DNA from 2 places in the Paenibacillus uliginis N3/975 genome. Region 1 is predicted to be linked to the other one. Evidence: riboswitches for the same ligand, from Rfam matches in the RefSeq annotation. Region 1 holds a riboswitch; the other holds the start of a gene.
The links. Region 1 has a riboswitch for cobalamin ahead of B9N86_RS05170 (ABC transporter substrate-binding protein). Riboswitches for the same ligand answer to the same signal wherever they lie in the genome.

Region 1 (5,719 bases):
CATGTGGACTTGTACCAAGCTATCCAAGAACTGCACGCTGAGAAAGGCTATGCCCTCACGAAGCTGTGTGAGATAGCCGGAATCGCTCGATCTGCCTATTATAAATGGTTAAAGTGGAAGCCATCCCACAGGGAACTTGAAATTCTTTCGCTGGCAAAAGAAGTAAAGCTTCGTTATGACAAGCGGAAGGGAGTGCTTGGCTATCGCCAAATGCGCATCCAATTGAACCGCAAACTTAAAAAAAATTACAACAAAAAGCGTTATTATCGAATTATGCGTGCTCTTGGATTGAAATCGGTGATTCGCAAGAAACGACCGAACTACGTGAGAGCCTCTGAAATCCATGTAGCTGAAAATGTAATGAATCGTGAATTTCAAACAGATGCTCCTAATATGAAGTGGTGCACAGACGTAACAGAATTGAAGTATGGGAATGGTCGTAAAGCCTATCTAAGCGCTATCGTTGATATATACGATAACTCCATCGTTTCATGGGTGCTAAGCCACTCCAACAATAATAAACTCGTCATGGATACGGTGAAGAAAGCTTACGGGAGGAACCCGGGGGTGACTCCACTTCTCCATAGCGACAGAGGCTTCCAATATACCTCACATGAGTACAGTCGACTTCAGGTTAAGTACGGTTTTACTAAAAGTATGTCTCGTGTGAGCCGATGCCTGGATAACCAACCCATTGAACGATTTTGGGGTACATTGAAGGCAGAAAGCTTTTATCTGACGAAACACGAAACCTATGAAGACGTCCTCAAAGACGTGAGAAATTATATCCGCTACTACAACAATTACCGCTATACAGAGCGATTAAATGGCTTGTCTCCCAACGAGTATCGACGAGCTGCTTAACGATGAGAAAAGAAAATAAACCCTCAGCTCTGTTAACTTGAACTGAGGGAAATAATCTAACCATTTTTTGTTTTTTACACTGTCTACTTGACAGGGAGCACTTCAAATCCTCGGGTGACCTGTTTTTATTGAAAGATATCCCTGTTAGAATCGTGACGTCAGTACTGTTCCTCTATTCCTCTAAAAAAATCAGACCGATCAGGTCATCAAACTCTAGATTGCCGAAGTAATGCTTGACGTCAATGGATGAGAGGGCTTCTCTTACTTCATTATCCTCGTAACGTTTGCCACGAAGCGCATTTTCGATATCGGCGACATCGCCTACACCGAAGAAGTCGCCGTAAATTTTAATCTCACCGATATGCCCGTCTTTAATGTTCATACGGATGTCGATAATGCCGACCGGGAATTTTTTCGCGTGTTTCACATTGCTTTCTGGTGATAAGCCATAGTTCCAGTCCCAGTTTTGGTAACGTTCCTTGGAGATTTGATTGATCATTTCCCAGTCTTTTTCTTGAAGAACGTACTGTGGAACTTGATCTGGCTCCATTCCGAAGATCGAACGCAGAAGCTCTGCACGGAACTGTTCAATTGTCATATCTGTACCGAGCAGCTCCTTAATGTTGGCAACCCGGCTGCGCACTGATTTCGTGCTCTTTGATTTGAACTTCTCCGGGTTAGCTTTAAGTGAAGCCTGAACATTGTCTAGATCAAGGCCGAACATTAAAGTCCCGTGGCTGAACATACGTCCTCGTGTGGAGAACTGGGCGTTGCCGGAAATCTTTTTCTCTCCGACTTGAAGGTCATTCCGGCCGCTAAGCTCAGCCGGAACACCCATTTTTTGAAGGAAATCGATAACGGGTTGGGTGAACTTCAGGAAATTATGAAATGACTGGCCGTCGTCTTTTGTAATAAAGCTGAAATTGAGATTGCCGAGGTCATGGTATACAGCACCGCCTCCGGACAATCGCCGAACAACTTGTATATTGTTGTCACGGACAAACTCCTGATTGATCTCTTCAATCGTGTTCTGGTGTTTGCCGATGATAATCGACGGCTGATTAATGTAGAAGAGCAAATAGCTGTCTTCCATAGGTAAGTGCTTCAAAGCGTATTCTTCAATCGCTAGGTTAATGGAAGGATCATGGATTCCCTGATTATCGATAAAGAGCATATGTACGCCTCCGTATAGTTTCTTTTCTGGTATAAAGCTTCAGATCTATTGTAAACCAATGTCCGGCTTCAGGGCAAAGGGTGAGGGGCAATTCACAAGCGCATACGAATAAATACGTGAGATATCCATGATGGTTATACAGGCCAGAAATAAGGTCCACGGCAAGCGGGGAGCGGCTATTCAATTTTTCTCTGTGAAGTTTCAGGTTGTAAGCCGAGAGGATATTTCATATAATCGTCAAAAGAGAAGTAAGCTTGGCAAAAAAGAATATTCAATACTCGCGAGGTCCTGGAGAATAAGCAAAGCATATGTTTTGCTCCCGGGTTAAAAGGGAAGCCGGTGCAAGTCCGGCACGGTCCCGCCACTGTGAATCAGGGATATCCTCTATTACTGCCACTGGCCTATACAGGGCCGGGAAGGCGGAGGTGTCATTTCAACCTGTAAGTCAGGAGACCTGCCCGCGTAAATGATCTGACGGTCCTTCGAGGAAGGGATTACGTTTGGCGGACCTAATGTGGGTGAGGTGCTGTACTATAGCTAAACTCCTATTTATTGGATAAGGTTCATTGTTTCCGAAACGTAGCCCCTGATTCTTCTAAGGAGAAATCAGGGGCTTTTTTGTGGTTGGATGTAAGGATTTCCGTCAAAAATCAGGTTTATTGAGTACCTAAGGCAAGCCAGTGTTCTCAAACTAGAGTTAGGAGAGAAAATCGATGAAAAAAATAATGAAGTCATGGTCCGCCATGTTGGCGGTGCTGATGCTGGTCCTGTCGCTGGCGGCTTGTGGAGGAGAAACAGCTCCGAAGGAGGCGACACCAGCACCTGTACAGGAGGCTGAACAAGGTCAGAAACCGGAAGCACCTGTCGCTGAAAACGCCAAAACGGTGTATCCGTTAACTTTAAAGGATGCTACTGGCGAGGAAATGACATTTGATAAGGCTCCAGCAAAAGTTGTGTCGCTGTCTCCTTCCGAGACGGAAAAACTGTTCGCGCTTGGCCTGGATGAAGAAATTGTCGGCGTATCCGAAGTGGACGACTACCCGGAGGCAGCCAAATCCAAGCCGAAAATGGGCGGTTATGAAATGGATGTTGAGGCCATTGTCGCTTCAGGCGCGGATGTTATATTTACAGCAGCGATGAATGAACAGAACGTACAGAAGCTCCGCGACCTCGGAATCAAGCTGTTCGTGAACGACCCGAAGACGATTGCTGAAGTCATGGACAACATTAAGGTAGTTGGAAAGATTACGGACCGTCAGGCGGAAGCTCAAGGCATCATAGATCAAATGCAGAAGGATCTGGACCTTGTGAAGGAAGCGGTTAAATCCGTAAAAGATGAGGATGAGAAAAAAGTGTATGTTGAGTTCTCACCGGGTTGGACGGTAGGAAAGGGCACATATCTGGATGAGATGCTCAATATCAGCAATTCAGCCAACGTGTCTGGTGACAGCGAAGGCTGGTTTGAAATCAGTGAAGAGAAGATTATTGCAGCGAATCCGGATGTGATTCTGTACTCCAGCAATGTCGTGGAAGAATCCACCAAAAAAACTTTGGATCAAATCATTAAAGACCGCAGCGGCTGGGACCAAATCGAAGCTGTGAAAAACAATAAGCTGATTAAAATTGATGACAATCTGATCAGCCGCCCAGGACCTCGTGTAACTCAAGGATTGGTTGAAGTAGCGAAGGCGGTCTATCCGGAACTGATGACCCCATGAGTAAAAAACTTGCGGGTTATGGAACGGTGGGGCTCCTGCTTTTACTGCTGACGCTGATCGTCAGCCTCGGCATCGGTTCCGTCCATCTGCCCGTTAAGGAAATTGGAGCCATGCTTCTTCACCGGTTGCCCTGGATCGGGGACTCTATTGTTCCCAACTGGGAAGTAGCTTCCGAGCAGATCATCATGAAGGTACGACTTCCCCGTATACTGCTCGGTATGCTGGTTGGGGCATCCCTTGCGGTGGCCGGTGCTGCTTTTCAAGGGGTGCTTAGAAATCCGCTCGCCGATCCGTTTACGCTTGGTGTATCTTCCGGTGCATCACTTGGTGCTGCGTTTCTGATCTTCTACGGATTGCAGTATTCATTTGCAGGTGCCTGGACCTTACCGATCGTTGCATTTATGACCGGGACCATCACACTGTGGATCGTGCTGTTTCTCGCCCGGGATCACGGTAAAATACCGACTCATGCACTGATTTTGTCAGGTGTGGTTATGCAGTCCTTTTTAGGAGCGGTCGTTTCATTCTTGACGGTAATGTCACGAGACACACTAACCGACATTCTATTCTGGACGATGGGAAGCTTAAGCATGCGGGGATGGTCGTATACGGCAGTCCTTTTCCCCTATTTCATTATAGGCTTCATATATTTGTGGAGCCGGGCGCGTACACTGAATCTGTTATCTTTAGGTGAACGTCAGGCGGCCCATATGGGGCTTAACGTCGATCGTCTGAAGACCAGTGTGCTTGTTGTTGCCACCCTTCTAACGGCTGCGGCTGTATCTGTATCCGGTGTGATCGGCTTCGTGGGACTGGTTGTTCCTCATATGATCCGTCTCATTACCGGTTCTGACTACCGGATCATCATTCCATTATCGGCACTGGGTGGAGCAATCTTCATGGTCTGGTCCGATACGGCTGCCAGATCCATACTGTCGCCGACCGAAATTCCGATCGGGGTAGTAACTGCATTTGTTGGAGCTCCGTTCTTCGCTTATTTGCTGTACCGGAACAAAAAGCAGCGCAGGGAGGGAAGCGTATGATTACACTTCAAGACGTAAGCAAGCGCTTTGACCGGGTGAACGCGGTGACCGGTATCGATTGGAACGTAAGTGTTGGGGAATGGTGGGGCATTATTGGTCCGAACGGAAGCGGGAAATCTACGCTGCTGCATCTTCTGTCAGGTGTGGAGTCGCCATCGTCTGGACATTTACAGTTTCGTGGCAGAGAAGTTTCAAGCTATAGCAGGAAGGAACTTGCCCGCTCTGTAGCGGTGCTTCAGCAAGAGGGTCTCGGTCCATCTGACTTTACAGTGCGCGAGGTTCTTGAAATGGGACGTTACCCGTTTCAAGACTGGATGGGACGGGAGAAGAAAGACTCCGGACCGCTTCTGGATCGTATTATCCGAAAGCTGGAGCTGGAAAACTTTCAATCCAGACGACTTGATCAATTAAGTGGGGGACAGCGCCAGCGTGCAGCTCTTGGCAAAGTGATGGCTCAGGAACCTACACTGCTGCTGCTTGATGAACCGACAACGTACTTGGATATCCATCATCAGCTGCAATTTATGAACATGGTAGCAGAGTGGCGTGAAGATACAGGTATAACGGTAATCAGTGTGCTTCATGATCTTAATTTGGCAGCCCAGTTCTGTGACCAGCTTCTGGTGCTTCAGGATGGGAAGATCGCGGGAGAGGGAACCCCGGCTGAAATACTGACCGAAGATTTTATCCGGCAAGTATTCCGGGTGGATCCTGCGGTCGTCAGCCATCCTGAAAATGGCGCTCCCCAGGTTCTTCTGACTGCAAACGTCTCCGATTAAAGCAGTCAGGCAAAGATCCATGCGGAAGTGGTAAGATGAATCTAGTCCGGGAAAAATGGAAATATTCTATATGTAAGCAAAATTTTAAGACGGCTAATAGCCGTCTTTTTTGTATGTATGGAGCATATCTTTTTTATGAAA
Region 2 (5,719 bases), 2.9 Mb from region 1:
TCGGTAGGAATCGCCTTTCTGTACAAGGCGATAAATCGTAAGTGAATGAAAGATTGTGATATGATAAGAAAAGCAGATTACGAATCATGACAGCGTTATGATTCAAGCAAGGAAGTGTAATGATGGATTTATTCTCTTTCGGTCATGAAGAGGATCGCGATTCCCGGCTGCTAGCCGACCGGATGCGTCCTTCTAACCTGGATGAATATATTGGACAAGAACATATTGTAGGGCCGGGTAAGCTGCTTCGGCGTGCAATTGAAGCGGATCAGGTATCTTCTATTTTACTGTATGGTCCGCCCGGCTGCGGCAAAACAACGCTCGCTCATATCATTTCGAAGCATACCCAAGGGTCATTCGTACGGCTTAATGCAGTAGAAGCTTCTGTTAAGGATGTACGTGAAGTGATTGAGCAGGCGCAAAGCAACAAATCATTGTATGGAACAAAGACCATTCTGTTTCTGGATGAGGTACATCGGTTCAACAGCTCCCGTCAGGACGCGCTTCTACCCGCGGTTGAAAAGGGGACAATCATCTTTATTGGTGCCACTACGGAAAATCCGTTTCATTATGTGAATGGGGCTCTTATGAGCCGATCAACCTTGTTTCAGCTGCAGTCGCTGAATAAGGAACATTCCTGCATTGCTATGAAGCGTGCGCTCCAGGATAAGGATCGAGGGCTTGGCTTTATGCAACTTCAAGTGGATGAAGAGGCACTGGATCATATCGCTTCTATGGCGAACGGTGATATCCGCCGGGCCTTGAATGCCCTGGAATTGGCGGCAATGACGACACCTCCCCAATCGGATGGCACAGTTCATATTACACTCGAAGTTGCCGAGGAATCAATCAGGCGTCCAACCGTCCGGGCTGATGAATCAACCCAATATGATGTCTTGTCGGCTTTTCACAAAAGTATTCGCGGCTCCAGTGATGCTGCACTCTTCTGGTTTTTGTACGCCGTGGAGAAGCTTGGTATGGATCCGATGGTGTTCATTCGCCGTCTGATTGCGGCCAGCAGTGAGGATATCGGGCTTGCTAATCCGCAGGCGATGGTACAAGCTATCAGTGCACTAGAAGCTTACCGTAACAATGGTTGGCCTGAGGCCAAACTGAACATTGCGCAAGCGATTCTTTTTGCTGTGGAGAGCCCGAAATCCAATGCTGTTTACACCGCTATATCACGCGCTATGTCCGCCATGGAGGAGTTTAAATCGGCTGAGGTGCCGCTCCATTTACGCGATACTCATTATCAAGGTGCCGCCAAACTGGGACATGCGGGATACAAATATCCTCATGACTATCCAGGACATTATGTGAAGCAGGATTATTTACCGAAAGAACTTGCACGTCGGGTGTTTTATCAGGCGACAGAGCAGGGCAATGAGGCTAAAATATCCCATAACCAGCGTTTGCGCAGAGACGAGTAAAGGAATTCGAAACACTTGATTCATTGAATGAAGTGCATGTTGTACATCTTGAATGTTACGGTAAGGAAGGGAAATCGTATGGGAAAGAACCTGCTCTTTGTGGGTGCGGGAGGGTTCGGTGGCACATTACTCCGCTATGGTCTGGATGAGATAATACCTGCTCCACTAAACGGCTTTCCGGCAGCTATCCTGTTCATCAACCTGGCGGGATGCCTGTTTCTAGGCTGGTTTTTGACTTACTGCTTATCTTCCTCAAATATCTCTGCACAGGTTCGTCTGTTCATCGGCACCGGGTTTACGGGGGCGTTTACGACATTCTCAACCTTTACAGTGGATACAGTCAGGTTAATCGGTAACGGTCAGGACGCAGTCGCCGTGATCTATGTAATCGTAAGCGTTGTTGGCGGTCTGCTCATGTCCTGTATCGGTGTTTGGCTGGGACGGAAGATGTCTTCGAAGCGAGAAGGTGCGGCAGTGTGATTTTGTGGATAGGATTAGGCGGGATTGCGGGAGCAGTTTCCCGTTATTGCGTTGGTGTTTGGCTTGGAAAAAAAGCACAGGGGACATTCCCGTGGGCTACGCTTCTCGTAAATTTGGCCGGTTCCATCATACTTGGACTTCTTGCCGGTTATTCGGATCGTCTTCCTGAAGCCGTTTACAGAATGCTCGGGACCGGCTTTTGTGGGGCTTTTACCACATTTTCAACCTTTGGTTATGAAGCGGTCACCTTGGCAGGAAACAAGAGATACATACAAGCATTCTCATATGTTCTTATATCGGTTATGTTGGGTCTTGCAGGGGCATGGACAGGAATCTATATAGCGGCTCAGTGAAATAATCGATAAAGGAATTTTGTGGCCATTATGGGGAGGAAATGAATAATGTATAAACGTAAATTTGCAGTATTGATGCTGTCTGCAGGTCTGTTGCTGGGTGGTTGCGGCGCTGAGAAGGCACAAGAGCCGGCAGAGAGTAATCAAGGAACTGAAACGGTTCACGAACATGGTTCACAAAAGAAGCTTGCTAATGGAGATCTTCAAGAAGTTACAGCGTCTGCGAAGGAACTGCCAACGTTCTTGGACGGTAAAAGCGATGAGATGCGCACTATATATGCACTCGCAGCTCAGGAGAAAGATGTGCTTACCTGGATTCCATGCTACTGCGGCTGCGGTGAAAGTGCAGGGCACGAGAGCAATCTGAACTGTTTCATCAATGAGGTTAAAGAAGACGGCAGCATTGTGTGGGATGATCACGGCACACGCTGTGGTGTTTGTCTGGAAATCGCAGTAGAATCAGCTAAGATGGACAGTGAAGGAAAAAGTTTGACTGAAATCCGAAAGCACATTGACGAAAAGTATAAGACGGGTTACGCGAAACCGACTCCTACCCCAATGCCGACAGAAGCGAATTAATTTCCTACAATTTATCGACGCCATGTGGTGCACGCCCTCTCCAGAAGTTTTCACCTGTGATTAATGTTACAGTTAAAATCTATATGTTGTTATATTGTTTGATGTAACAACTACATATAGTGCTTGATGGTCGATCGGATATGTCCGGTCTTAAAAGGGAATCCGGTGAAAATCCGAAGCGGTCCCGCCACTGTAACAGCTTCTCGAGGCGAACATTTAAGAAACAATCTCGTTTTCTACGCCAGTTCGTGAACTGAAGTCAGATACCTGCCATTAAGACAACACGGTGTGCCTACGGTTGATAGGGAAGTGTTTCGAATGGAAGGGTTGTCTGGTCCGTTTTTATTTGACTGGATTAAACGGTTCTTTATGAAGCATGTATTCCGCAGACACTTGCGGTAGCATGCTTCTTTTATTGTTCACTTCGATTGTACCGCACACCGTGAAGGGTTGATTAATACGCCTGTATAGGTATTTGCATAGGAGGAATCGTGATGAAGGTGATTAAAAGGGACGGAACATGTGTGGCGTTTGAAGTTACACGGATTATGAGTGCGGTGAATAAGGTTTTTGAGGCTACTGAAGGAACTTCCAGATATGAGGCATCGTCCAGGATCGGTACATTGGTGGAAGCTGAGACGGTTGGCTTGGAGCAAATGTCTGTGGAAGAAATACAGGACCTTGTCATACTTTTTTTGAATAAAACCGGGTATAGACAAGCAGCTGAAGCTTATACAGAGTACCGTGAGGCACGTGACAGGGAACGCATGAAGCGTGGGGAACTGTACAAGATCAGCAGTGATGTTATCGGCGTTAAGGATCTGGATCTGCTTCGGGAAAATGCCAATTTAAACGGTGAATCTTTCAGTGGAAAAATGAGCCGGATCGGATCGGAATATGCCAAGTGGATGGCGACTGGCTTTATGCTGCCGAAACCGTTGAATGAGGCGGTAAAAAACGGATATGTATATGTGCATGACTTGGATCAATATGCACTGGGAACGACCAATTGCATTTTCATTCCATTTGATCGGCTGCTAGAAAACGGCTTTAATACGGGCAACGGTTCGGTCCGTCCTCCACAGAGCATCATGACCGCTATGGCACTGGTAGCCATCATATTTCAGTCTCAGCAGAACAGCCAATTCGGTGGGGTCTCAGGTAATAAAATAGATTGGGATTTGGCGCCCTACGTGGGTAAGTCCTTCCGTAAGCATTTTCGAAAAGGGCTTTCTTATTTCAACGAAGGCGAATTGAACCAAGGAAAAGAGATTTCGGATTTGGAGATGCATATAGATAATCACTCGCTTGAAGAGAATTATCCCCGTACATATATGTTTGCTTATGAAGAGACCGTAAACGAAACGAAGCAGGCCGCGGAATCTCTGATCCATAATTTGAATACGATGAGCAGCCGGGCAGGGGGACAAATTCCGTTTACCTCGTTAAATTACGGGATGTGTACCTCTACCGAGGGTAGACTGGTTTCTCATTCACTTCTCGACGCTACAATGAGAGGACTTGGACGCGGAGAGACACCGATATTCCCGCAGCATATTTTTCAATGTAAAAACGGGATAAATCAGGTGGAAGGTGATCCGAACTATGATCTGTTCCTTAAAGCGGTAGAATGCTCCAGCCGCCGGTTGTATCCGAATTTTGTAAATGTGGACGCATCATTCAATCTCCCTTATTACCGGCCGGAGGATCCCGATACGATCATTGCAACCATGGGATGCCGTACGAGAACGATCTCGGACCGATTCGGCAGAAACCGGTTGAGCGGGAAGGGCAATTTGTCTTTTAACACGATCAACCTGGTACGGCTTGGGATTGAGCATGGTGTAGTAATGGATCAGCGAGAGGAACCGGATTTAACCGGATTTTTCGAAAGTTTGGAGCGATATATGAAGGTTGCTGTGGAAGGATTGATCCACCGGTATGAAATTCAAGCCAAGCAGCCGGCAAAAGCGTCTGATTTTATGATGCGCGAAGGGGTCTGGGAAGGCGGGGAGAAGCTCGCCCCAGACGATGCGGTCGCAGAACTTATTAAACACGGATCGCTGGCACTCGGTTTTATCGGTCTAGCAGAGTGTTTGAAAGCTTTAACAGGACAACATCATGGCGAAGACGAGATGGTCAGAAAGATGGCGCTCGATATCGTTGGAAGGATGCGTGCTTACTGTGATGCCATGAGCGAGCAGTATGATTTGAATATTACGCTTTTTGCCACTCCAGCAGAAGGTCTGTCCGGAAAATTCACAAAGTTGGATCGAACCACATTTGGCAGTATACCGGGTGTAACCGACCGGGAGTACTACACGAATTCATTTCATATTCCTGTATATTTTCCAGCCGCTGCTTTTCAAAAGATTCAATGGGAAGCACCATTCCATAAGCTGTGTAATGCGGGTGCGATCTCGTATGTGGAGCTGGACGGCAACGCACGGCAAAATACAGCTGCATTCCGGAATATAGTCCAATTTGCGCTTAAACAAGACATTGGTTATTTTTCCGTTAATCATCCATTGGATCGGTGTCCTGTCTGTGATTACGAAGGAATCATCGGTGCATCTTGCCCTGAATGCGGGGTTGAGGAGGACAAGGTGCTGTTCCATCGTCTACGCAGAGTAACGGGTTATTTAACAGGCAACTATACGGAGCGGTTCAATTCAGCCAAACAGGCTGAAGTTAAGGATCGGGTCAAACACCGATGAACATCTGCGGCTATATACCGGAAAGCATTAATGAAGGCCAGGGAGTCCGTGCGGTTCTGTTTGTTAGTGGCTGCCGCCACGCCTGTCCCGGGTGTTTCAATACGGCTTCTTGGGATTTTGAAGCCGGGGAACCATTCACTGATGAGTTGAAAACTCGAAT

Region 2: linked by a shared signal. The riboswitch ahead of B9N86_RS21925 (anaerobic ribonucleoside triphosphate reductase) and the one ahead of B9N86_RS05170 (ABC transporter substrate-binding protein) in region 1 are both predicted to bind cobalamin.

The regions. Positions count from the first base shown of each region.
Region 1 covers NZ_LT840184.1:1,100,821-1,106,539, forward strand. The annotation lists gene B9N86_RS05160 (IS3 family transposase) at 4-864, shown strand; gene lplA (lipoate--protein ligase) at 1,037-2,038, opposite strand; cobalamin riboswitch at 2,304-2,514, shown strand; gene B9N86_RS05170 (ABC transporter substrate-binding protein) at 2,752-3,756, shown strand; gene B9N86_RS05175 (FecCD family ABC transporter permease) at 3,753-4,799, shown strand; gene B9N86_RS05180 (ABC transporter ATP-binding protein) at 4,796-5,578, shown strand.
Region 2 covers NZ_LT840184.1:4,649,011-4,654,729, reverse strand. The annotation lists gene B9N86_RS21945 (replication-associated recombination protein A) at 123-1,430, shown strand; gene crcB (fluoride efflux transporter CrcB) at 1,509-1,910, shown strand; gene crcB (fluoride efflux transporter CrcB) at 1,907-2,263, shown strand; gene B9N86_RS21930 (PCYCGC motif-containing (lipo)protein) at 2,312-2,842, shown strand; cobalamin riboswitch at 2,953-3,131, shown strand; gene B9N86_RS21925 (anaerobic ribonucleoside triphosphate reductase) at 3,337-5,559, shown strand; gene nrdG (anaerobic ribonucleoside-triphosphate reductase activating protein) at 5,556-5,719, shown strand, end outside.